One region of the Sporosarcina sp. P3 genome, then DNA from elsewhere that is predicted to be linked to it. Evidence: riboswitches for the same ligand, from Rfam matches in the RefSeq annotation. Region 1 holds a riboswitch; each other region holds the start of a gene.
The links. Region 1 has a riboswitch for S-adenosylmethionine ahead of CSV61_RS14045 (methionine ABC transporter ATP-binding protein). Riboswitches for the same ligand answer to the same signal wherever they lie in the genome.
Positions count from the first base shown of each region.

Region 2: it holds a riboswitch for S-adenosylmethionine, as region 1 does, so the genes downstream of both, CSV61_RS10450 (O-acetylhomoserine aminocarboxypropyltransferase/cysteine synthase family protein) here and CSV61_RS14045 (methionine ABC transporter ATP-binding protein) in region 1, are expected to answer to the same signal.
Region 3: it holds a riboswitch for S-adenosylmethionine, as region 1 does, so the genes downstream of both, CSV61_RS15515 (MFS transporter) here and CSV61_RS14045 (methionine ABC transporter ATP-binding protein) in region 1, are expected to answer to the same signal.
Region 4: it holds a riboswitch for S-adenosylmethionine, as region 1 does, so the genes downstream of both, CSV61_RS11250 (methionine ABC transporter ATP-binding protein) here and CSV61_RS14045 (methionine ABC transporter ATP-binding protein) in region 1, are expected to answer to the same signal.

Region 1 covers NZ_PDZE01000013.1:29,628-35,796, forward strand. The annotation lists gene CSV61_RS14030 (glycine betaine uptake BCCT transporter) at 1-726, shown strand, start outside; gene CSV61_RS14035 (tRNA dihydrouridine synthase) at 997-1,959, shown strand; gene CSV61_RS14040 (pyridoxal phosphate-dependent aminotransferase) at 2,048-3,214, opposite strand; SAM riboswitch class I at 3,445-3,556, shown strand; gene CSV61_RS14045 (methionine ABC transporter ATP-binding protein) at 3,676-4,689, shown strand; gene CSV61_RS14050 (methionine ABC transporter permease) at 4,682-5,350, shown strand; gene CSV61_RS14055 (MetQ/NlpA family ABC transporter substrate-binding protein) at 5,369-6,169, shown strand, end outside.
Region 2 covers NZ_PDZE01000007.1:94,743-100,911, reverse strand. The annotation lists gene CSV61_RS10480 (metal-sensitive transcriptional regulator) at 1-107, shown strand, start outside; gene CSV61_RS10475 (DsrE/DsrF/DrsH-like family protein) at 197-676, shown strand; gene CSV61_RS10470 (sulfurtransferase TusA family protein) at 722-1,300, shown strand; gene CSV61_RS10465 (MBL fold metallo-hydrolase) at 1,297-2,418, shown strand; gene CSV61_RS10460 (sulfurtransferase TusA family protein) at 2,476-2,703, shown strand; gene CSV61_RS10455 (sulfite exporter TauE/SafE family protein) at 2,761-3,537, shown strand; SAM riboswitch class I at 3,828-3,931, shown strand; gene CSV61_RS10450 (O-acetylhomoserine aminocarboxypropyltransferase/cysteine synthase family protein) at 4,084-5,364, shown strand; gene CSV61_RS10445 (glycine betaine uptake BCCT transporter) at 5,406-6,169, opposite strand, start outside.
Region 3 covers NZ_PDZE01000017.1:34,533-40,701, reverse strand. The annotation lists gene CSV61_RS15525 (FAD-dependent oxidoreductase) at 1-150, opposite strand, end outside; gene CSV61_RS15520 (molybdopterin-dependent oxidoreductase) at 464-2,503, opposite strand; SAM riboswitch class I at 2,782-2,872, shown strand; gene CSV61_RS15515 (MFS transporter) at 2,996-4,246, shown strand; gene msrA (peptide-methionine (S)-S-oxide reductase MsrA) at 4,570-5,103, shown strand; gene CSV61_RS15505 (DUF421 domain-containing protein) at 5,415-5,930, opposite strand.
Region 4 covers NZ_PDZE01000008.1:50,936-57,104, forward strand. The annotation lists gene CSV61_RS11235 (dicarboxylate/amino acid:cation symporter) at 1-380, opposite strand, end outside; gene CSV61_RS11240 (MetQ/NlpA family ABC transporter substrate-binding protein) at 1,100-1,957, opposite strand; gene CSV61_RS11245 (methionine ABC transporter permease) at 2,022-2,690, opposite strand; gene CSV61_RS11250 (methionine ABC transporter ATP-binding protein) at 2,683-3,708, opposite strand; SAM riboswitch class I at 4,075-4,180, opposite strand; gene CSV61_RS11255 (thioredoxin family protein) at 4,230-4,529, opposite strand; gene CSV61_RS11260 (toprim domain-containing protein) at 4,522-4,875, opposite strand; gene gcvH (glycine cleavage system protein GcvH) at 4,939-5,319, opposite strand; gene CSV61_RS11270 (arsenate reductase family protein) at 5,396-5,755, opposite strand.

The sequences.
Region 1 (6,169 bases):
ACGAACTTAGTACTGGCTGTGATCCTTCTTGCATTTGTCGTTGTGTTAGGACCGACATTGTTGATATTCAATATGTTTACTGAATCACTTGGTGGGTACGTAGGAAATTTGGTTCAAATGAGTCTTCGTACAGCACCACTTAATGAAGGTAACCAGCAATGGCTGTTTGACTGGACAATTTTCTACTGGGCTTGGTGGATTTCGTGGGCACCGTTCGTCAGTATGTTTATCGCACGTGTCTCAAAGGGCCGCACGATCCGAGAATTCATGGTGGGCGTACTTCTTGCACCTACATTACTTTGTGCATTCTGGTTCTCTACGTTCGGTACGACAGCTGTCGATATGCAGCGCAGTGGAATAGCAGACATCGCAAGTTCCTCGTCTGAGCTAGTGGTCTTTGAAATGTTTAACGAAATGCCTTGGTCATTTATCATTTCGATCATTGCCATTCTGTTAATTGCATCATTCTTCGTGACTAGTGCTGACTCCGCAACGTTTGTGCTCGGTATGCAATCGACGTACGGATCATTGACACCGCCTACTAGCGTGAAAATGATTTGGGGTGTGATCCAATCGTCCATTGCATTGATCTTGTTGTCAGTTGGTGGCTTGGCTGCCTTACAAAACACGATTATTATCGCCGCCTTACCCTTCTCGTTCGTCATGTTATTGATGGTCATTTCTTTAATGAAAGAGTTGCGCAGAGAGAAGCCGAAGCGTAGATAGTAGTTTGATTTGGTAAAAAGTATATGAAGCCGTTGCTGTCAAAAGCAGCGGTTTTTTTAATAGTAAGCGATGTAAAGCGACTATATTTGATGAATTAATCAACATCGACGTAAAAAGTTCGATAATAAATTTTGAAGGTAGCTCAAAGAAGTGGAATTCATCCGTGTATTTTTTGTATAATGGTAGGACTGGCATCTGTTAGTGTTAGGTATATATCGAACCATTTTTGTACGCAGGTGCAAGTTATGAAGAGAGGATTTGAACGTAACGATGAGTACTAATTTTTGGCGTGATCTACCACGGCCATTTTTCATACTAGCACCAATGGAGGATGTAACGGATGTAGTTTTTCGCCACGTAGTCAGCGAAGCTGCACGTCCAGATGTATTCTTTACGGAATTTACCAATACGGAAAGCTTTTGTCATCCAGAAGGAATCTTCAGCGTGCGCGGACGTTTGGCATTTACAGAAGACGAACAGCCAATCGTCGCTCACATTTGGGGAGACAAGCCTGAACATTTCCGCGAGATGAGTATTGGGATGGCGGAGCTTGGTTTTAAAGGGTTGGATATTAATATGGGGTGCCCTGTCCCGAACGTTGCAACAAAAGGTAAGGGTAGTGGTTTGATTAACCATCCTGAAACCGCCGCGGCAATTATTCAGGCTGCAAAAGCTGGCGGATTACCTGTCAGTGTCAAGACGCGTCTTGGCTACACGGATATCGAAGAATGGCATACATGGCTTCGACATGTACTGGAACAAGACATTGCGAACTTATCGATCCATCTCCGCACGCGCAAGGAAATGAGTAATGGCAATGCACATTGGGAATTGATTCCGGAAATCAAGAAGCTTCGCGATGAAATAGCGCCTAATACGCTGTTGACGATTAATGGTGATATTCTCGATCGTCAAATGGGTCTGGAGCTTGTGGAGAAGTACGGTGTAGATGGGGTTATGATTGGACGCGGCATTTTCAACAATCCATTTGCCTTTGAGAAAGAGAAGAAAGAGCATGATTATAAAGAGTTGCTAGATCTTTTGCGTCTACATCTGGATCTTTTTGATAAATATTCGACAGAGCTAGAACCGCGACTATTTAAACCGCTACGTCGATTCTTCAAAATTTATGTTAAAGGATTCCGCGGAGCCGCTGAACTTCGAAATGAATTAATGAATACGAATACTACAGATGAAGTGCGGACATTACTGGATACTGTAGAACTCGATTAATATACTTTATAAAAGCCTCCTTACATCCCAGAATTACTGGGATGTAAGGAGGCTTTTTGTATAATAGATATGATCAAATCGCATAAACTTACTTAAATAAGCCGAGCTTTTCAATACGGCGAATCGCTTCTTGCATGCGTTCTTCACTTTCCAGCAATCCGACACGAATATAACCTTCCCCGTGAACGCCAAATCCGTTTCCTGGCGATACAGCGACATCTGCTTTATCTAGTAATAAATCGGCGAAGGTTTCGCTTGTAAAGCCTTCTGGGACAGGTAGCCAAGCGAAAAATGAGCCAGTAGGAGCCGTTACGTTCCAACCGATGCGTTCACATTCCGTTAGCAAAACTGTCAGACGACCTTCATAGAGCGCAACTAACTCCTCAACGCATTGTTGTGGGCCTGTCAATGCTTCAATTGCGGCACGTTGCACTGCTGGGAAAATGCTAGTGAATAAATGATCTTGCAATACATTTAAAGCTTCTATTATTTCAGCGTTACCGACTGCAAAACCAACACGCCAGCCTGCCATATTATACATTTTGGAAAGAGATAGCATTTCAATACCGACTTCTTTTGCTCCTTTAGTTTGTAAGAAACTAATTGGTTTATTGCCTTCAAAACCAATGCCACCGTATGCAAAATCTTGTAAGACCGCAATTTGATTTTCTTTGGCAAAAGCTACAGTCTTTTCATAAAACTCCGGTGTTGCTGTGACACCTGTTGGATTACTAGGATAGTTTAGGTACATTAATTTCGCATCTTTTTTCTGTTCATCTGTGAGTTGATCATAATCAGGTAGAAATTCATTTTCCTTACGTAGCGGCATTGTATCGTATCGAATACCCGCTAAGCTCACACCTGATAAGTAATCAGGATAACCAGGGTCTGGCAGCAATAATAAGTCTCCTTCATTCATGATGGCTAAAGGAAGTTCCACGACACCTACTTTCGTGCCACCGAGTACCGCGACTTCTGTTTCGGGATCAATTGTGACACTGTATTCACGCTGATAGTATTCAGCTACTGCTTGTTTTAAAGCAAATGTCCCTCTAAATGGAGAGTATCCATGGGTCGCTGGATCTTCAACGGCTTCTTGCAAAGCTTTAATAATATGAGGAGGTGTTGGTTGATCAGGATTTCCACGTCCTAGATTAATTACATCTCTGCCTTCATCCATAGCCTTTTCTATTTTATTTAATAGCAGTGTAAAGAAATGCGGAGGGAGATTTTGTAATCGGTTGGACAAAGCCATAGTCTATTCCTTCTTTCTTTAATAGGGTATTTTCGTTAAGTATACCTAGATCATACTAGAATTATCAATAGAAGGATGCTTATTTGATTCCAGATGATTGTGAATATTGCGCAATAGTAAAATAATCTTGATAGAAAAAGTCGGGTATTCTGCCAACTTGTCATTATTCGCCTTGACAGTTTTGTAAATTCAGATTAGTATATGTTTTACGCATATAGTTTAATAGCAATCTCTTATCAAGAGTGACTGAGGGAAATGGCCCGTTGAAGTCCAGCAACCCCTTGTATGAAACAAGGAAGGTGCCAAATCCTACAGCATGGTTTTCCATCTGAGAGATAAGCTGAGAATATTTCAGTAATTCTTTCATTTAGAAAAATGAAAGAATTTTTTAATTTAAAGAGGGATGTTCGTACCGACTATTAGTTATGATTATTTACTTGAATGTAGAAAGAAGTGAGAACATGATCCAAATTCAACATTTGTCTAAAGTATATCAGACAAAAGAAAAAGTGGTAAAAGGTGTAGATGATGTCTCACTAGATATCGAGACTGGAGAAATATTTGGTATTGTCGGTTATTCAGGGGCGGGAAAAAGTTCTCTTATTCGCTGTTTGAATTTGTTGGAAAAACCAACGAGCGGCACAATTTTAATTGATAATGTAGATTTAACGAAACTAACAGGGGTACAACTGCGACAGGCGCGCTTGAAGATCGGAATGATTTTCCAACACTTTTATTTAATTAGCCAAAAGACGATTTTCGAGAACATTGCATTTGCTTTACAGGCAGCAAAAATGCCATCAAATAAAATAGAAACACGTGTAATGGAACTTCTTGAAATGGTGGGTCTATCTGATAAACGCAATGTATATCCTGCACAGTTGAGTGGTGGACAGAAGCAACGCGTTGGTATTGCGAGAGCTCTAGCCAATAATCCATCGGTCTTGCTTTGTGATGAAGCAACATCCGCGTTGGACCCTAACACAACGATGTCCATTTTACGATTGTTGAAAAAGATCAATAAAGAATTGAATATCACCATTGTGTTAATCACGCATGAGATGAATGTAGTAAAAGAGATTTGTGATCGCATGGCGATTATGCAAAGTGGAAAAGTAATTGAAGAAGGACAAGTATATGACATCTTTTCTAATCCAGTCCAACCTTTAACAAAGGAATTTATTAGCAGTGTAGTGTCTTACGATATACCTGAAACTGTCACGTCCACTTTGATTGGTACGCTGATCAAGATCACATTTAAAGGTGAAGTAGCGATGGAGGGTGTGATTTCCGATACGATGCAGAAGTATAGAGTCAAAGGAAACTTCTTGCACGGGTCTATTGAATATATTCAAGAACGAGCACTTGGAATTTTCTTAATGGAATTGCAAGGTGAGCGTGAAGAAGTAGAGCAAGCAATTGCATACATACGCAAACAAAATGCACAAGTGGAGGTGATCCGACAACATGTTTGATCTATCTCACATTATGGAACTCATGCCGGATATTACGAAAGCATTTGGTGAAACCCTTTATATGATCGGCATATCGCTTACGATTGCATTGATTATTGGGTTGCCATTAGGAGTTCTGTTATTTACAACAGATAAAGGATTATTTTTAGAGAACCGTGCAATTAATTCAGTAGTTGGATTTTTTGTTAATATTATTCGATCCATTCCATTCATCATATTACTTGTAGCCCTGATACCTTTGACGAAACTGATTGTTGGAAGCACGATAGGGCCAGCAGCAGCAAGTGTATCGCTTTCCGTTGCAGCTATACCTTTCTTTGCAAGGATCGTTGAAACATCAATGCGTGAAATAGACAAAGGAGTTATAGAGGCAGCAATTGCAACGGGTGCGTCGCCATGGATGATTATTTGGAATGTGTTATTACCTGAATCAAAGTCTAGTATTATCCAAGGACTTACACTGACATTAATCAACTTAGTTGCCTATTCAGCAATGGCTGGATTTGTTGGCGGAGGCGGAATTGGAGACTTGGCAATTCGTTTTGGCTATTACCGATATGATGACAGTATTATGCTAGTCACTGTCGCCATTTTAATAGTGCTCGTGCAGTTGATTCAATTTGGTGGAGATCGTTTTTCAAAAATGATAGATAAAAGATAATAGGGGAGAGATGAATTAATGAAGAAACTAGTACTTGCATTCATTCTTACTGCACTGGTTGCAACATTAGCGGCTTGTGGAGGAGAAAAGTCCACTGAAAAATCGGATGATGATAAAAATCTTCGTTTTGGTGCAACAGCGGGACCTTATAGTGATATGCTGAAAAAAGCAATTCAACCGGGACTTGAAGAAAAAGGATATACGGTTGAGATCACAGAATTCAGTGACTATATTCAGCCGAATATTTCATTAGACAGTGGAGATATAGATGCGAACTTATTCCAAAACATTACGTACTTAGAAAACTTCGAGAAAGAAAACAATATGGAACTCTCTGAGTTGATTATCGTGCCGACAGCACCTTTAGGTATCTATTCAAATAAATATAAGTCTCTTGAAGAGATTGAAGATGGATCCACCATCACTATTCCGAATGATCCAGTGAACGCTGCGAGAACATTATATGTATTGGAAGATGCAGGGTTAGTGAAAATGGATGAAGAAATAGATCAATTGACGGCATCTGAAAAAGATATTACAGAGAACCCGAAAAACTTAGTCATTCAGCCGGTTGAAGCGGGACAATTACCTCGTTCGGTTGAGGGGGCTGATTTAGCTGCGGTACCTGGAAACTTCGCCATTGCAGCAAATATGGATTTGTTAGAAGCACTGGCTTTAGAAGATATGCCCGATCGGTTCCGTAATGTGGTAGCTGTGAAAACAGAAAATGTAGACAAGCAATTTGCGAAAGATATTATTGAAGTAGTTGAATCTGAGCAGTTTTTAGAAGTAATTGAATCCGAGTTTAAAGGATTTGGT
Region 2 (6,169 bases), on a different contig from region 1:
TGAGCTCGAATTTGATCGCCTGCATGGAAAATCTAGACGAAGTGGATGATCGTACGCAAGAATCTATCATTAACGAAGCGGTGGATCTTCTAGTAAAGAGTCGATGAGCAACATCACTTGACTCTTTTTTTTACAACATATAATATACCCCTATAGGTATTTTGTTTAGTAATTTTACAATAAAGGAGAAGAGAATATGACGGAGCAAAAGAAAACGACGATCGTGTTATTTAGTGGTGATTATGATAAAGCAATGGCCGCTTATATTATTGCGAATGGTGCAGCGGCGTATGATCATGAAGTTACGATTTTTCATACGTTCTGGGGATTGAACGCGTTGCGGAAAGACGAACCTATTAAGAGTAATAAAAGCTTCATTGAGAAGGCGTTTGGGAAAATGATGCCGCGTGGAGCAGATAGAATGGGATTATCTCAAATGAATTTTGCGGGAATGGGTCCTAAGATGATCAAGCAAGTGATAAAGAAGCATAATGCGATGACATTACCACAACTGATCGATATGGCAGTAGAGCAAGATGTAAGATTGATCGCGTGTACGATGACAATGGATTTACTAGGGCTTGGTGAGGGCGAACTTCTTAAGGAAGTTGAGTATGGTGGTGTAGCGGCATACTTAGGAGAAGCGCAAGATGGTCAAGTGAACTTGTTTATTTAATTTTTTTCTTAAAATGGATACCCTAGGGTGTATAGGAGGAATACAATGATTCAGTCAGATAATGTGTTAGATGCAAAAGGTCTTGCTTGTCCGATGCCGATTGTGAAGACGAGAAAGATGATGAAAGACATGGAAGACGGCCAAGTGCTTGAAGTCCAGTCGACAGATTCAGGTACTACTGCAGATTTACAGGCGTGGACGGAAAGTGCTGGTCATCAATACGTTGGGAATGTGAAGGAAGCGGATGTATGGCGCCATTTCGTACGAAAAGCAGGCCAGGAAGATCAGTCGCAAAAAGAATATCCATTTACAGTCGACAATGATCGCTTAATGGAACAGCTGCAACACCCTGACGCTGTGCTACTAGACGTTCGTGAAGAAGCTGAATATGCATTTGCTCACATACCTGGCGCCCTATCTATACCTCTTGGCCAGTTGGGTGAACGCATGGCGTACTTGAGTAAAGACAGCAAGATCTTCGTAGTATGTCGAACAGGTAATCGCAGTGATATGGCATGCCGGAAACTAGTCGCAAATGGATTTGAACGTGTCACGAATGTACTTCCTGGCATGTCGGAATGGAATAGCGAGACGGAAAATACAACAGGGGGTATGAATAAATGAGAATCATTCAATCAAGTGAAGTAGCGAAGCGCGTTATGGCGAAAGAATCATTATTCATTTTGGATGTGCGAAATGAAGGCGCATTTGAAGATTGGAAAATTGAAGGGGAGCAAGTGCGCCATTTGAATGTACCGTACTTTGATTTATTGGATGGCATTGAAGATATTGAAGGCCAGTTGCCAAAGGATGAAGAGATCCTAGTTGTCTGTGCAAAAGAAGGCTCGTCCATCATGGTGGCGGAAATCCTGGAAGAAGCAGGATTCTCTGTAGGTTACCTTTTAGGTGGGATGAAAGCGTGGAGCGAGTATCTTGAACCGGTAAAAATTGCCGATTTGAAATCGGGTGGCGAGCTCTATCAATTCGTCCGTCTTGGTAAAGGGTGTCTTTCGTATATGATCATGTCGGGTGGAGAAGCGGCAATCGTAGACGCAACACGTATGACGGATGTGTACGTGGATTTTGCTGCGAAACACGGCGTCAAGATCACAAACGTACTGGATACGCACTTGCACGCTGATCATATTTCGGGTGGTCGTCAGATCGCAGAAGCGGCGGGTGCAACATATTGGTTGCCTCCGAAAGATGCAGAAGAGGCAGTATTTGAATATGCAGCGTTAGAAGGTGATACATGTATTCAGATAGGTGATACGAAAATTGATATTCAAGCACTTTATTCGCCAGGACATACCATTGGTTCGACTTCATTTATCGTCGATGAGAGCTATTTAATGACAGGTGATATTCTGTTTATTGATTCGATTGGACGTCCAGATTTAGCGGGTTTAGCGGAGGATTGGGTAAGTGATTTACGCGAGTCTTTATATAGTCGCTACAAAAAAATATCAGAGGACTTAATCGTCTTGCCAGCTCACTTTATGGTAATAGATGAGTTGAATGAAGATGGTAGCGTGGCAGAGAAGCTTAGCGTATTGTATGAAACAAATCATGGCTTGAATATTCAAGATGAAAAAGAGTTTAGAGAATTAGTTACTGATAACTTGCCACCACAGCCAAACGCTTATCAGGAAATTCGCCAGATGAATATGGGGAAGATCCAGCCTGACGTGGAAACGCAACGCGAGATGGAGATTGGTCCGAATCGCTGTGCGGTACGGTAAATAGTTAGTTAAATGGATAATGAACACTAAAACCCAAATTAAAAGGAGAAGATATATATGAATACAACAACATTTTTAGACGCTAAAGGCTTGGCATGCCCAATGCCGATCGTACGTGCAAAGAAAGCCATGAAAGACTTGCAAGCAGGGGACATTCTTGAAATCCATACAACAGACAAAGGTTCAGTGTCCGATCTGACTGCATGGGCGGCTTCTGGTAATCATGAAATAAAAGATCAACAACAAGAGTCAGATGTCTTTAAATTCTGGATCCAAAAAGGATAAACTAAGGGTAGAGGGAATGGTTATCTCCCTCTTTCATCAGGAAGAAGGGAGAACATCATGACGATTCCATTTATTATTACAATCTTTCTCATTGGCTTCGTTGGCTCATTCCTTTCGGGTATGATGGGAATTGGCGGTGCAATTGTCAAATATCCAATGTTGTTATTTATTCCTGCGTTACTTGGCTTTGCTGCGTTTACACCACATGAAGTATCTGGAATTACTGCAGTTGAAGTGTTTTTTGCATCACTTTCAGGAGTATTCGCGTATAGAAAGAGTAACTTAATATTGAAACCACTTGTCCTCTATATGGGAATCAGTGTATTAGTCGGCAGTGTGATCGGCGGCGCTGGTTCTAGTATGCTAGCAGAAGCGACGGTTAACATCATCTATGGTATTTTAGCCGTTATGGCGGCAATTATGATGTTCATTCCTAAAAAGGGTCTCGACGATCAGCCGATTGATGAAATTACATTTAATCGCTTCATCGCTTCCAGTGCGGCCTTTATCGTCGGTTTGGCAGCTGGAATTGTCGGAGCTGGCGGTGCATTCATTATGGTGCCGATTATGCTCGTGATACTAAAGATACCGACACGCGTTACGATCGCTACGTCCCTTGCAATTACGCTATTGTCATCTGTGGGCTCGGCATCAGGCAAGCTCCTAACAGGTCAAGTACCTTATGGACCGGCGCTCGTCATGATTGTCGCAAGCATCATTGCAGCGCCGATCGGTGTAAAAGTCAGTCGTAAAGTAAACACCAAAGTATTACAAAGCATTCTAGCCATACTCATCATGGCCTCCGCCGTGAAAATCTGGTGGGACATATTCTAACCAAATAGGATCGTCAGCACATCGTTCACTAAACGTGTTGCTGGCGATTTTTTGGTGAAATCATAAGTGGAAACATCAGGGAACTCACTTCAGCACTTGCGGCTGGCTGTCGTTTAGTAAATGAGGGAGTCTTTACATAATGCTATCATTCGAGATCAACAAAACCTTCCTAGTCCAAGCTCTAGACGATAGAAATAACACCGCTTTCTAAAGATTCTATTAATAAACCCTTGCAATAGACTAGGAATAGCCGTATACTATTTTTCAACGATGGAAAACGAATAGACACACTCTTATCAAGAGCGGCGGAGGGATTAGGCCCTGTGATGCCCGGCAACCGGCGAAAGCAAAGGTGCTACTTCCTACAAACTCTCGGCAGTTTGGAAGATAAGGGGGGAATGAGCGAAAGCAGAGCCCTCTTCTTATTATGGAAGATGGGCTTTTTCTATATAGTGAATCACACCCACGTGTTCCTTGTCTAGTCCTAAAGAAAAGATATTCGAGGCGTCTCGGTGTTCCATCAATACATGAAAAAGGGGAATGGATATGACGAATTTACAGCCAGAAACGATACTATTACACGGAGGGCAAAAACCGGATCCGGAAACAGGTTCACGGGCTTTACCGATTCATCGTACGACTTCTTATGTATTCAGAGACACAGAACACGCACAAAATCTATTTGGCTTGAAAGAAGCAGGCAATATCTACACACGAATTACCAACCCGACAGTAGCTGTCTTTGAAGAGCGTGTCGCACAGCTAGAAGGCGGAACGGCAGCAGTTGCATTGTCTTCGGGTATGGCGGCCATTGCATTCTCTATTCTCAATATTGCTGGAACAGGTGATGAAATCGTTGCAGCGAGCAATCTTTACGGAGGTACATACAATTTATTCGCTGTGACATTACCGCGCTATGGCATCACAGTGAAATTTGTTGACGCATCTGATCCGAAAAACTTTGAAGCAGCCATTACGGATAAAACGAAAGCATTGTTTGCAGAAACAATCGGTAACCCGAGCTTGCAAGTCCTTGACGTGGAAGCTATTGCGAACATTGCACATGAAAATGGAATTCCGTTGCTCGTAGACAATACATTCCCTTCTCCTTATGGGTCAAATCCAATCGAATACGGAGCGGATGTAGTCATTCACTCGGCGACGAAATGGATTGGCGGACACGGTACGACTATCGGTGGTGTGGCAGTGGACGCGGGGAAATTCGATTGGACACAAGGTAAGTTCCCTGGCTTTACAGAGCCGGATGAATCATATCATGGCTTACGTTACGGAATCGACACGGCTGCTGCAGCTTTCGCAACGAAACTGCGCGTGCAATTGCTAAGAGACTTTGGCCCATGCCTGTCACCGGACAGTGCATTCAACTTGTTGCAAGGTTTAGAAACACTTCATTTACGTGTACCACGCCATAATGAAAACGCACAAAAAGTCGCGGCATTCCTGCAGGATCATCCAGCAGTTGAATGGGTAACCTATACGGGTCTAGACGATCATCCAACAGCGGAATTGGCCAACAAACATTTAAAAAACGGGTATGGCTCAATTATCGTTTTCGGTATCAAAGGTGGACGCGATGCTGGGAGACAGGTGATCGACAATGTCGAAATTTGGTCTCATGTAGCAAACGTAGGAGATGCCAAGTCATTAATCATACATCCGGCATCTACTACTCATCAGCAGCTGTCTGTGGAAGACTTGAAAAACTCAGGCGTTAGCGAAGAGCTGATCCGCTTGTCAGTAGGGTTGGAGTCAGTAGACGATATGATCGCAGATTTGAAACAAGCAATCGAAAAAGCTGTCAACTAATACAAAAAATGAACACTACGCATGTGCGCAGTGTTCATTTTTTATTTTCGTTTGATTTTTCTTCGCTCTTCCTTTAAAGATTTGAAAAGCGAGGTGATCATCATAATCAGTATGATGGAGAATGGTAAGGCGGCTATGATAATGACGTTTTGAAGTGCATCCAAACCACCAACATATAATAGAATAATCGCGATGGAGGACTGAATGACGCCCCAGACGATTTTCAAGTTATTAGGTGGAGTCAATGAACCATATGACGACTGCATACCTAGTACGAATGTAGCCGAATCCGCTGACGTAATGAAGAATGAAGTAATCAGCAAAATTGCGACAACTGAAATGACGAATGACCAAGGTAATCCACTGAACATCTCAAAAATTGTCAACTCTGTTGCAGTAGAGGCTAAATCGATAATACCTTGCTTTTGTGTTTCAATAGCTGTTGTACCAAACGCTGAGAACCAAATTGCACTCAATACAGTCGGTACGACGAGCACACCGATCATGAATTCGCGAATTGTTCTTCCTTTTGAAACACGGGCAATGAACATACCGACAAATGGTGACCAAGCTATCCACCAAGACCAGTAGAATAGTGTCCAGTCATTCAACCATGAACGATTTTCAGGTGTAAGTGGTGCTGTGCGGAAACTCATACGAATGAGGTTTTCTAAATATCCGCCAATAGAATCAGTGAACATATTGAAAATCAGCAATGTTGGACCGAGTGCAATGATAAAGACCAACAAAGTAAGAGCTAATACCATATTGGTATTGGATAAAATACGAATCCCTTTTCCAAGGC
Region 3 (6,169 bases), on a different contig from region 1:
TTTGGCAAGCAGATACGCAGTAAGTGCACCTGAAATCCCTCCTCCAATAACAGCTGTGTCGACTTCCAGATCTTTCGAGAGTTTTGCATAGTGAACCGGACCTGCTTCAGTTTTCCAAAACGATTGTTGGGATCCTTCTAATCTACTCATTTTTACGACCTCCTATTTTAAACTATTCTTACTCTTTTTCTTCCTTTAAATAGGGAATATAAACATTTTAGCTAGTTCTATTCAAAAGTTAGGCGTCTACATAGAGTACGAGGCGAAGAAAGGTAGTATGAAAGAAAAAATACCTGTGAGCAAAAGCACGATGATCGAAACAATCAGGACAAGTTTTAAACACAGTTTGGAACATTGCATATTTCAGTATGGCGGTGTTGGAACAGTATATTAACAAATAAGCCTCTTGGGATAATCTCCAAGAGGCTCGTTTTAATATCGTAGGAATACTAATCCATTCTATCTAGATAACACTTTCCACTTCAACACACCCTGAGAAAAATGTTGCTCCACCGCCCATGTCAGCAATTCGGTCTGGTGTTAATGCGTTCACAAGGTGTTTTTGACCTGAACTATCTCCCAAAATCCCTTGACTGACAACAACTCCGGGAAGGACTTGCTCACCGACAGAGACAGTAAATATACATTCTCCGCGCTCGTTCCATATACGAACAGTCGATTTATCTGCAATTCCTCGGCTTTCTGCGTCGTGCTGATTGATGAACAATCTAGGTGCTTTTTCAAGTTGGATATGTTTTTCATTGTTCGAAAAAATCGTGTTCATAAAGTTATGGTTAATTGCAGGCACATACAGTAAAGGATAATCGGAATCTTGAACAATCGGAATATACGTAGGCAGGGCTGGTAATCCTGCTGCTTTCATTTGTTCTGAATACAACTCAATTTTTCCGCTCGGCGTTTTTAAATGGTTCAATAGATCGCCTGTCCCACTCGCTTTTATATAGCGTTGCTCCTTTAATGCAGCATACGATACTTCGGATAAGTGAGGATTGGACAAATCGCTTAATGCTTGGTCGATCATTTCGGCATCCTCGTCCTGGAAGGGTTGCTCGTCAAAATCCATTGCTTGAGCCAACAACCTGAAAACGTCTGGGTTGGATTTACTGTCCCCGTATGTTTCGATGACAGGTTCTTGTAAATGGATGTAGTGATGCCAGAAAGACGCATAAAAGTCCGTATTTTCAAAAGCGGATGTCGCAGGCAGTACAATGTCCGCAAACAAGGCAGTATCCGTCAAAAACAAGTCATGGACAACTGTAAACAAATCCTCGCGTGCTAAGCCATCTTGGACCTTATTGGCATCCGGTGCGACAACAGCGGGGTTGCTATTATAGACATACAACGAGCGAATCGGTTGTTGTTCCTTCAGTAATGCTTGCCCTAATAAATTCATATTAAATTTACGCGTAGGCTTTTTCTGAAGTTCAGGCCGTTCCAGTGCAGCAATATTATGCGTCAAATAGTCGGAATTTGATTTGACCGCACCTCCACCCTTTAATTCCCACTGACCTGTCAAAGCAGGCAAGCAAGAGATGGTTCGAACTATCATGCCACCATTATCATGATGCTGCAACCCATTGCCGATGCGAATCATGGAAGGAGAAATATCCCCATACATCCGTGCCAATTTATAAATATCTTCTTCGGGCACGCCTGTAATGGTGGAAACCATTTGTGGATTGTAGTACTTCACATGTTCACCGAGCGCTTCATGGCCGATTGTATACTTTTCTAAAAATTCTTGATGAACTAGTTTTTCTTTATAAAGAACATGCATGATTCCAAGAGCAAGCGCTCCGTCAGTTCCAGGTAAAATAGGAATGAACCAATCCGCCATGCGACCGGTTTGGTTTTTATGGACGTCAATGACAATAGTTTTCGCACCATTTTTTTTCGCCTTTTGCGCGATCATAGTTTGGTGCATATTGGTGCTGACAGCATTGATGCCCCAGAATATAAATAGTTTCGTTTCCGTCATCTCTTCTGGATCCGTTCCATAACGCCCGCCCATCGTGTAATTGTAACCGGCTTCGCCAGCAACTGAGCAAATCGTCCGGTCCAGTTGACTCGAACCAAGACGGTTGAAGAAACGACGATCCATCCCTTTAGAACTGAGTTTTCCCATATTTGCATAGAAGCTATAAGGAAGAATCGCTTCTGGACCTTCTTCAGTTATTATTTTTTTCCATTCATTTGTGATAGTTGTAATGGCTTCTTCCCAACTGATTGGAACGAATTGTCCATCGCCTTTTTTTCCAATGCGTTTCAGAGGGGTAGTCAACCGATTTTTATCATAAATCCGTTCAGCCATATGCCGAACTTTGTTGCATATACTTCCTTTTGTGACTGGATGTTCAGGATCACCTTCAATTTTAACGATTTTCCCGTCTTCTTTATGAATCAGCAATCCACATTGGTCTGGACAATCAAGAGAACAAACCGAAGGAACGATACCATTTTTTACATCAATATACGATTGCATTACAAAAATCCTTTCCAGCGAAATAATTTTACCATTTCAAGTTCACTTTGAAGTTTCCTAGTCCATTAATTATTAAAACAGAGAACTTCTATTAAATGTAAAAGAAAGCGTGTGTTGAAATGTAAATCGACTTAAACAAGTAGTTTATAGTAGGTAGTATACCATATTACAGACTGTAAATTTAGAAAGTTCCGATAACCTGTTGACTTTATATCAATTATTATGTACAGTAATTTCATTGGTTTAGTTTTAATAAAATTCTATCAATTATATATTATTTTCTATCGAGAGAAGTTGAGGGACTGGCCCTATGAAACTTCGGCAACATAATTGTGCCAAATCCAGCAAGCGTAGCTTGAGAGATAGAAAGAGCAAAGCATATTTATATTGCGTGAGCGATGATTGCCAAAGACTCTTTCTGTTTTTACAGGAAGGTCTTTTTATTTTATTAAAATAATATAAAATACATCAGCAGGAATGGAGAGTGTGGATATGTTGGAGAAAATAGGAATAACAAAAAACTTAGGATGGGGTTTCTTCGGTGTTATGTTGTTCATGATGGGAGATGGGATTGAAGCGGGGTGGTTAAGTCCTTTCTTAATTGAAAGTGGATTAACCATTCAACAATCAGCTGCTATATTCACAGTTTATGGTATCTCAATTGCACTATCTTCTTGGTTTTCGGGTGTCTGCGTAGATGTATTTGGTCCTAAACGTACAATGGCAATCGGCTTAGCCGTCTATATTATCGGTACGGCAGGGTTTATTACATATGGTTTTTCAACGATGAATTATCCGGTTATGCTTTTGACCTATTTCATAAAAGGTTTTGGCTATCCGCTATTTGCTTATTCTTTTTTAACATGGGTTATTTATAAGACACCACAAAGTAAATTGAGTTCAGCCGTTGGTTGGTTCTGGTTCGTTTTTTGTGCGGGAATGATGGTGCTTGGCGCTTGGTATTCAAGTTTTGCAATCCAACATCTCGGTTATATCAATACGATGTGGACATCAATTTTCTGGGTATGTCTTGGTGCTGTTTTAGCTTTAGTGATTAATAAAGACAAGTTTGAAAAGAAAAAACTTGCCAATAAAAAAGAAGCAGTCAAAGAATTACTGAAAGGGATCACGATTTTGAAGTCGAACCCGAGGGTTGCCGCAGGTGGGGTTGTTCGCGTGATCAATAGCTTAAGTGTTTATGGATTCCCGGTGTTCTTACCCATGCATATGGCGCAACATGGTATTGAAACAACAGCTTGGCTGCAGTTGTGGGGAACATTTTTCTTAGGAAATATCATTTTTAATTTAGTCTTCGGCTTCATTGGAGATAAATTTGGTTGGAAAAACACAATCATTTGGTTTGGTGGAGTCGGTTGTGCGATATTCACGCCACTATTGTTTTATATACCGGTCATTACAAATGGTAGCATTGTGATGACGAGTATTGTTGGATTCATTTGGGGAGGTTTAGTAGCAGGTTACGTTCCGATTGGCGCACTAGTACCTTCTGTTGCAGGCGAAGATAAAGGCGCAGCGATGTCCGTGTTGAATTTTTCCGCGGGTCTATCGACATTCGTAGCGCCAGCGATTGCCTTAGCGTTTATCGGGCTTGTTGGACCAGAAGGGGTTGTGTGGATTTTTAGTGCACTTTACTTAGTGAGTGCGATTATTGTTAAATTTATTCGTATACCGGAAGAAGAGAGTGGGAAGGTACAGGAGGAAACTTTGCTAGTTACCACGTGAAAATGTTTGTGCTAGGTGGTGATTGACAAAGTTATAGATAGATGAAATGATCACAATCAATTAAGAAATAAGATGTCTTTTACCTAGATGATAGGATATGAAGCTAATTCTAATAAATACTTGTTATTACTAGATGAAACGTGAGAAAAAACGGTAGTATGGTACAAGAGATGTCCAATCAATAAGAAGTTAAAGAATTGTTTGGATGGTTGCCAACTTTCTTCAAAAGAGTAGATACATTGTTCATTTTGGAGGAGGTTGGGTACCGGTCTACTAAGTGAGTGATTTTGAACACGCGCATATATAAAAAGGGGATGTTAGCAATGGTTGAAAAGAATTTTGAAAAAGCGGCATTTGCAGGCGGATGCTTCTGGTGCATGGTGAAACCGTTTAAAGAATGGCCAGGCGTCCAAGATATCGTATCAGGGTATATGGGCGGGCACCTGGATAATCCGACGTATGAAGATGTGAAAAAAGGTACATCCGGTCATGTTGAAGTGGTTGAAATTACTTTTGATCCTGCCTTATTCCCATACGAGAAATTGCTCGAAGTCTTCTGGCAACAAATCGATCCGACAGACGCAGAAGGTCAATTTCACGACCGCGGCTCATCTTACACAACCGCCATTTTTTATTACACAGATGCGCAACGGAAAATTGCCGAGAAATCGAAAGCTGATCTAGCTGCAAGTGGCATTTTTACAAAGCCTATCGTTACAACAATCCGCCCTGCAGAAACTTTCTATCGGGCAGAAGAATACCATCAAGACTATTACATAAAAGAAAAGGAACATTACTCAGACAACCGTACACGTTCAGGGCGTGATGAATTCATTGCCAAGCACTGGAGAAAGTAATAGGCATGATAAAATGGGCGAGCGTTTGCATAAAACGCTGCCCTTATTTTATTTGAAGTAGAGATTAATACAAAGTACTCGTGTTCCATTCAACTCTGAATTCAAAAGACGACACTACTTTAATATTTATGAAAGCATAGTCCACAGTACTTTTTCATGTGCACGGTAACTGCTTTTTACTTCTTGATGAAGAACTCATCTTTTTAGTAAGTTCCTCTTATAACTATCTAATCAATTAATGTGTACATCATCGAAGTTCATTTGATAGTAAGTACCGGTGAAAACAATCATGAACGTTAAACGAATGCTCTTTACCTACTATCTTTTTTAAGGTTGGAGAGAGTAGAAAGAGAGGTTTTATCTTTAGATTGAATGACAGAAATACTGCCATCCGTTTCTAGTATAACGGCCGTCGCCTCATCAAGAGAACCTAAACCATTGGAACGTGCTGCTTGGAATATTTCCTCTTCCAAAATACGTTCTGATTCCATTGTTTCCTTCAAAAAACAGCCTTCATAAAACAATAATTTTGGATCTGATTTAATTAGTTTGCTAATAACTCGGAATCGAACAGATGACCAGGCAACTAGATATTGCATACCTATCAGAACAATAAAAGCGGTCAAGCCTTCCGAAAGAGCTACGTCTTTACTTAATAAAATGGTGGCTAAGATTGACCCTAATGCGACGGTCACAACGAAGTCGAAAGCATTCATCTTCGAAAGCGTACGCTTACCTGATATACGTAAAATGACAATCAATCCTATATAGCTTAAAACACCGACTACAACCGTTCGGAGAAGAGTTTCCCATCCATTAAAGAACATACTACACCTCGAATATTTGACATAGTTAGTCTATCATTTCCCCACAACATTGTGATGAAACTTCTTCACGGATACTTTATAGGCGAAGTAATATCCTTGTTCAGTGCTAAACATATAAATGTGTATCTTTTTGGGAACCACTTGTAAACTAAAGGAGTATGTTGTGAACACTACTTTGTGCTTATACAAAATATTCCTGTTCGTTATATATTTAATATAGCTGGATTCCATCTATTTTA
Region 4 (6,169 bases), on a different contig from region 1:
AATGCCACTCCCGCTTCACGCGCACCTTCTGCAATGTCCGTTTTCGTGGTCGGATGAATGAAGTTCGGTAAAATATTCGTTGCCGCAAAATACGCAAGCAATCCCGCAATAACCGTAGAGCCGTATGCAAACGCAGCAGACATTCCGAGTAATTTCCCTGAACCTGCCCCAAGCTTGGCAATACTCGGTGCGATAAACGCAATGATGATCAACGGAACAACAAAGTTCAAGAATCCACCGAACAACATATTAAAAGTGGCCCCTAAACGAACGAACCAATGCGCGAACCCTTCGTGGATCATCGGCAATAGCAAGCCAAGCCCGATCGCTAACCCAATGGCGATCAAAATTCGCCAAATGAGCCCTAATTTAAACTTCACAATACGTCCTCCTCAAATACACATATGTACTACTCAAACAAAATTAACTTTATCACAAGTCGAAAGAATAAAGAAGATTTTGTTTGGATTTTATTGATATTTTTCTTGTGTTGTTGGTGGGTTGGGTGGGGGTTGAGCGGTTGGCGGGGTGGATTGAGCGGTTGGCCCGGTGGATTGAGCGGTTCGCGCAACACATAGAGCGGATAAACGACAACATTGAGCGGATAGCCTAGCTTATTGAGCGAGTTGCACAACTTCATAAGGGTGGACATCCCAACGCGCTCCACACGCTGTAATGAGCACATAGCCAAGCGTGTAGAGCGGTTATCATGTGGTATTGAGCGGATAGCCCGGCATATTGAGCGGTTCACGCAACGCATAGAGCGAGTAAACAACAACTTTGAGCGGGTAGCCTAGCTTATTGAGCGAGCTGTGCCACTTCATAAGGGCGGACACCCCAACGCGCTCCACACGCTGTAATAAGCGCATAGCCAAGCGTGTTGAGCGGTTATCGTGTGGTATTGAGCGGATAGCCCGGCACATTGAGCGGTTCTCCCGCGGTATTGAGCGGCTCACGTACCCCATAGAGCGCATAGCGCAATACATTGAGCACTCCACGCGCCACATAGAGCGGATAGCCCACAACATAGAGCTTTCCACCCACCGTTCAACCAAATAAAAAAAGCCGGCAGCTACAATCGCTACCGACCCTTACCTTATTATTGTACAGGAACAACGGATCCAGACCATTCATTCAAGATGAATTCTTGAATTTGCTCTGAAGTCAGTACTTCTACCAATGCTTGGATTGCATCGCTGTCTTCGTTACCGCTCTTCACCGCAATTACGTTAACATATGGAGACTCTTTATCTTCCAATGCGATGGAATCTTCCATTGGATTCAAGCCTGCATCGATAGCGTAGTTGGAGTTGATCAACAATGCGTCGCCTTCGTCGTTGTTATACAACTGAGGCATTAATGCCGCTTCGTAGTTTGCGTCAAATTCTAAGTTCTTTGGATTTTCTACGATGTCGTCTACTTCAGCTTTCACTTTTTCTACGTCGTCAGCTAACTTGATCAATCCTTTTTCTTCAAGCATAGCAAGTACGCGGCCATGATCGGCAACCGAGTTACTGATTAAGATCGTTGCACCGTCTGGTAGATCTTCCAATGAATCATATTTCTTAGAGTACACACCGATTGGCTCGATGTGAATAGCGCCTGCATTGACGAAGTCATAACCGAAATCAGCTATTTGGCTCTCTAAATACGGAATGTGTTGGAAATAGTTCGCGTCAATTGTCCCTTCGGCCAAATCTTTGTTTGGCAATACGTAGTCTGTGTAACTCTCTATTGTTAAATCATAGCCTTTTGCTGCTAATAATGGCTTAGCCTCTTCCAAAATTACTGCATGCGGTGTATTAGACGCGCCGACTATCAGTGACGTTTTCTCGCCTTTTTCTGCATCATCTACATCGGGTGCCCCATTATCCTTACTACCTTCGTCTTTTGTTCCGCAGGCTGCCAGTGCAAGCACTAATACAGCAGCGAATAGACCGAATAAAAACTTCTTCATATCCACATTTCTCCCTCTCCATGATGGAATGTTTTATGGTTAACAGGTTCCCCTGAAAATCCTATTATCGCTTGTCCAAACGTTTTACAATGAAATCACCTATAAACTGAATGATAAACACGATGACTAGTACTAATATTGTCGCCATCATTGTGACATCTCCACGGTTACGCTGAAACCCTTCGAGATAGGCAAGCGTACCGAGTCCTCCAGCACCGATGACCCCGGCCATCGCTGTGTAGCCGACGAGTGCAATCGACGTCACGGTAATACCAGACACGAGGGCTGGCATGGATTCTGGTAACAATACTTTGAAAATGATCGTAGATGTTTTGGCACCCATTGAACGCGCTGCTTCGATCACTCCTTTATCGATTTCCTGCAATGCAATGAGCACCATGCGGCCGTAAAACGGAGCGGCACCAATGATCAATGCTGGCAACGCGGCATTCGGCCCACGCATGCTTCCTATCAATAAATTCGTCAAAGGTAACAATAAAATAATCAAAATAATAAAGGGAATTGATCGGAATATATTTACGAAAGCGCCTGTAAAGATATTCGTGATTTTATTCGCCCATAACTGACCAGGATTTGTTAAAAACAATAACAGACCGAGTGCAATACCAAAAATAAACGTGAAGACCGTTGAGTAGGCAGACATATAAAGCGTCTCGCCTGTTGCTTGCCACATTTTATCCCAATTAACGTTCGGGAACCATTGTTCAATCATGGATCAGCACCTCCGTCTTCACTTCATTGGCATCTAGGAAAGCAATGGCTTCCTCTATGACTGCCACGTCACCTACTAATTGCAAGACAAGTGTGCCGTATGCGCCATCACGCGTCGTTGAAATATTCCCTTGTACGATGTTGACATCGATTGGGAATGTACGAATCAATTCGGCAAGCACCGGCTGCTCTGTACGTTCACCAATGAAAGCTAGCTTGATCAACTTGCCATGCGGTGACTCTTCCTGTAAATGCGCCATTGCGGTGTCGGTATCGCCGGTATCGGTCACCTGCGAAATGAAACGCTTCGTAATATCCGCTTGAGGGGATTGGAAGACATCCAGTACATTGCCTGCTTCCACAACTTGCCCTGCTTCCATGACCGCCACACGATGACAGATCTTGCGAATGACGTGCATTTCATGCGTAATCAACACGATCGTTAGACCGAGACGTTCATTGATGTCCGTCAATAAATCCAAAATTGCATTCGTCGTCTCAGGATCGAGCGCGGACGTTGCTTCATCACAAAGTAATACTTCTGGATCATTTGCAAGCGCGCGAGCAATGCCGACACGTTGCTTCTGGCCGCCTGATAACTGCGATGGGTACGCATGTTCACGGCCTGTCAATCCAACGAGGTCAATTAACTCTTTCACTTTTTGCTTCCGCGCCGATTTCTTTACGCCAGCAATTTCAAGAGGAAACATAATATTTTCTTCTACTGTTCTTGACCATAGTAAGTTAAAGTGCTGGAAGATCATACTGATTTTCTGACGCGCATCACGAAGGCCAGCACCTTTTAGCGTTGTCATTTCTTGACCATGAATCATAATACTGCCGGATGTAGGTGTTTCAAGTCCATTTAATAGTCGAATCAATGTACTTTTCCCTGCTCCACTGTACCCGATGACGCCGAAAATCTCTCCTTCTTCGATGGTCAATGTCACGTCATCTACCGCGACAATTTCTGAACGGTTCAATTGGAATCTTTTTTGAACGTTTGTTAGTTGAATCATTTTCCGCACCACCTTTAGTAAGTCTTTTGGAAAGCAACACGGCGCTTTCCGCTTTTGTTTCATCTAGCTGCAGATGCCAGCTCCTCGGGTCGTTTCAGACTTGCCAAAAAGGCAAAGTACGCCTTTGTGACAAGTCTTCCAACGCCTGTCGGAGCTAAACGGCATCTTCCGCTTTTGTTTCATCCAGCTACAAGCGCCAGGCTCTCGGGTCGTTTCAGACTTGCCAAAAAGACAAAGTACGCCTTTGTGGTAAGTCTTCCAACACCTGTCGAGCCTACACGGCGCTTTCCGCTTTTGTTAATAAAAAAAGCCTTCCTGCAGACAAGCAGAAAGGCCGAACGTATGTAGTTATGTACGTTACCATTTCTCTCATCTATCAAAGCATTGCGCTTTGAGTGAATTGGCACCATTTCACAAATGTGACGGTTGCCGGGCTTCATAGGGCACTTCCCTCCACCGCTCTTTATAAGAGTTACGTATTCAATTGATTAACTACTTATACCATACTTTGATTTCTATTGTCAACTGAGTTTCTCTAGTAGGTACGGGACGGATTGAAAGGCGTAAATCTTTTCTAAAGGCTGTCCTTTGCGCTGAATGAGTAAACAAGGGACGCTTTCCACCTCATATTCTATTGCGATTTCCTGCACGTAATTCAAGTCCGCCTTGCCAATTGGTAATTGCGGACACATCGTCTCGATCACCGTGAGCATTTTTGATGCAACTGCACACGTCCCGCACATGGGTGTATATAAATAAAAAGCGGCTACTTGCTCTGCCGCCTGTGCGCGTTGCCAGTCTTCGATTGTCCAATTATTCATGTGGTCCACCTGCCAAGTATTTGGAATGTACTTTAAAATTGGCAGCAGCTAAGATGCTAGCCAATAGTTTAACAGGAGTCGTTTCTACTTCGCGATAGAGACGATCTGTATATAAATGTTGCGCTTCTGGATACAGTTGTTTGAACAGCTTACGAATAGACTCACCTGACGCGTCCGCATCCATAAAGACGAATAAGTCTTGCTGCTCGTACGGTTCAAGCAGTTCTTCAATATGATACGCACTGATGGTGCCATTCGTACAAAGAATCTCTACAGGCTCTGCCAGGATCGGCACTAACCGTTTACGATCCTGTCCGCCTTCTACAATGAGAACTTTCGGGTCCATCCTGTTTCCTCCTAGCGTGTAAAAAAAGCGCTTGGACGTTCCAGCGCTTTTTCTTTTAGTCTATTATTCAGCTGTCATTTCTTCGTACTGCTCAGCTGTCATTAATTCATCTAGTTCAGCTTTATTATCGATTTCAACTACTACCATCCATGCACCTTCGTATGGAGACTCGTTAACCAATTCTGGGCTATCTTCAAGGTTTTCGTTCACTTCTACAACTTTACCAGTAAGTGGAGCGTACAATTCAGATACCGTTTTCACTGATTCAACGCTTCCAAAAGGCTCGTCTGATTTCAATTGATCGCCCACTTGTGGGAGTTCAACGAATACGATATCCCCTAGTTCAGACTGTGCGAAATGTGTGATTCCGATGCGGTATTTACCGTCTTCTTCTTTTACCCATTCGTGCTCTTCTGAATAACGTAAATCTTTTGGTGTGCTCATGTCGTTACCTCCAAAAATATAATAGTTTGTCTACCTTTAGTTTGCCATAGTTCCCCTGTAAAGACAAGAATCTAAATCACTTCTTCCACGTTTCCATGAATGTTGTTTCATTGAATCCGACAGTCACTTTTTGGTTGTCAGAGACGATTGGGCGTTTGATGAGCATTCCGTCTGAAGCGAGGAGTGCGATCTTTTCATCGTCGGTCATCGTGGGTAGTTGGTCTTTTAAGTTGAGCTCTCGATATTTCTTGCCACTAGTGTTGAAGAACTTTTTCATTTCGAGTCCGGAGTTCGCGATCATGTTGCGAAGTTCGTCTTCGCTTGGAGGTTGTTCAGCGATGTTCTTTTCTTCGAATGAAATCCCTTCGTCCGTAAGCCATTTTTTTGCTTTGCGGCACGTGGTGCATTTGGGATAGCCGTAGTATGTCATAGTCATAATAGTCCATCTCTCCTTTTTTTCAGTATAGCAAATAGTGGGGTGTTGATGCGAACTTGGCGGTGTTTCATTGCGGATAGGTTCTTACGGTGGGAGGCTGGCAAGCTGTTGGGGTTGGGATTGGTGCTTCGGAGGGGTCACTTCATTTCCTGAGGGCTCGCGGTGAGCTGATCCTCTAGGAGTCGCCCCTCCTACGCACAATCCCTAGCAAGCTGAGGGGGTGACAGTTTCTGGTGTGCATTGTATGTGGGATTGTGATCAGCTTTATAAAGAGGCTTGAACTAACCAAGTTTAATGGAAAAACCACTTAGACTCTATCTACAATAGTGGGTCTAGGTACCTTCACTTTAAACGTAGGATTGGAGCGGAAGCTGGGGCGACTCCTGGAGGATCAGCGAGAGCCGTAGCGAAGGA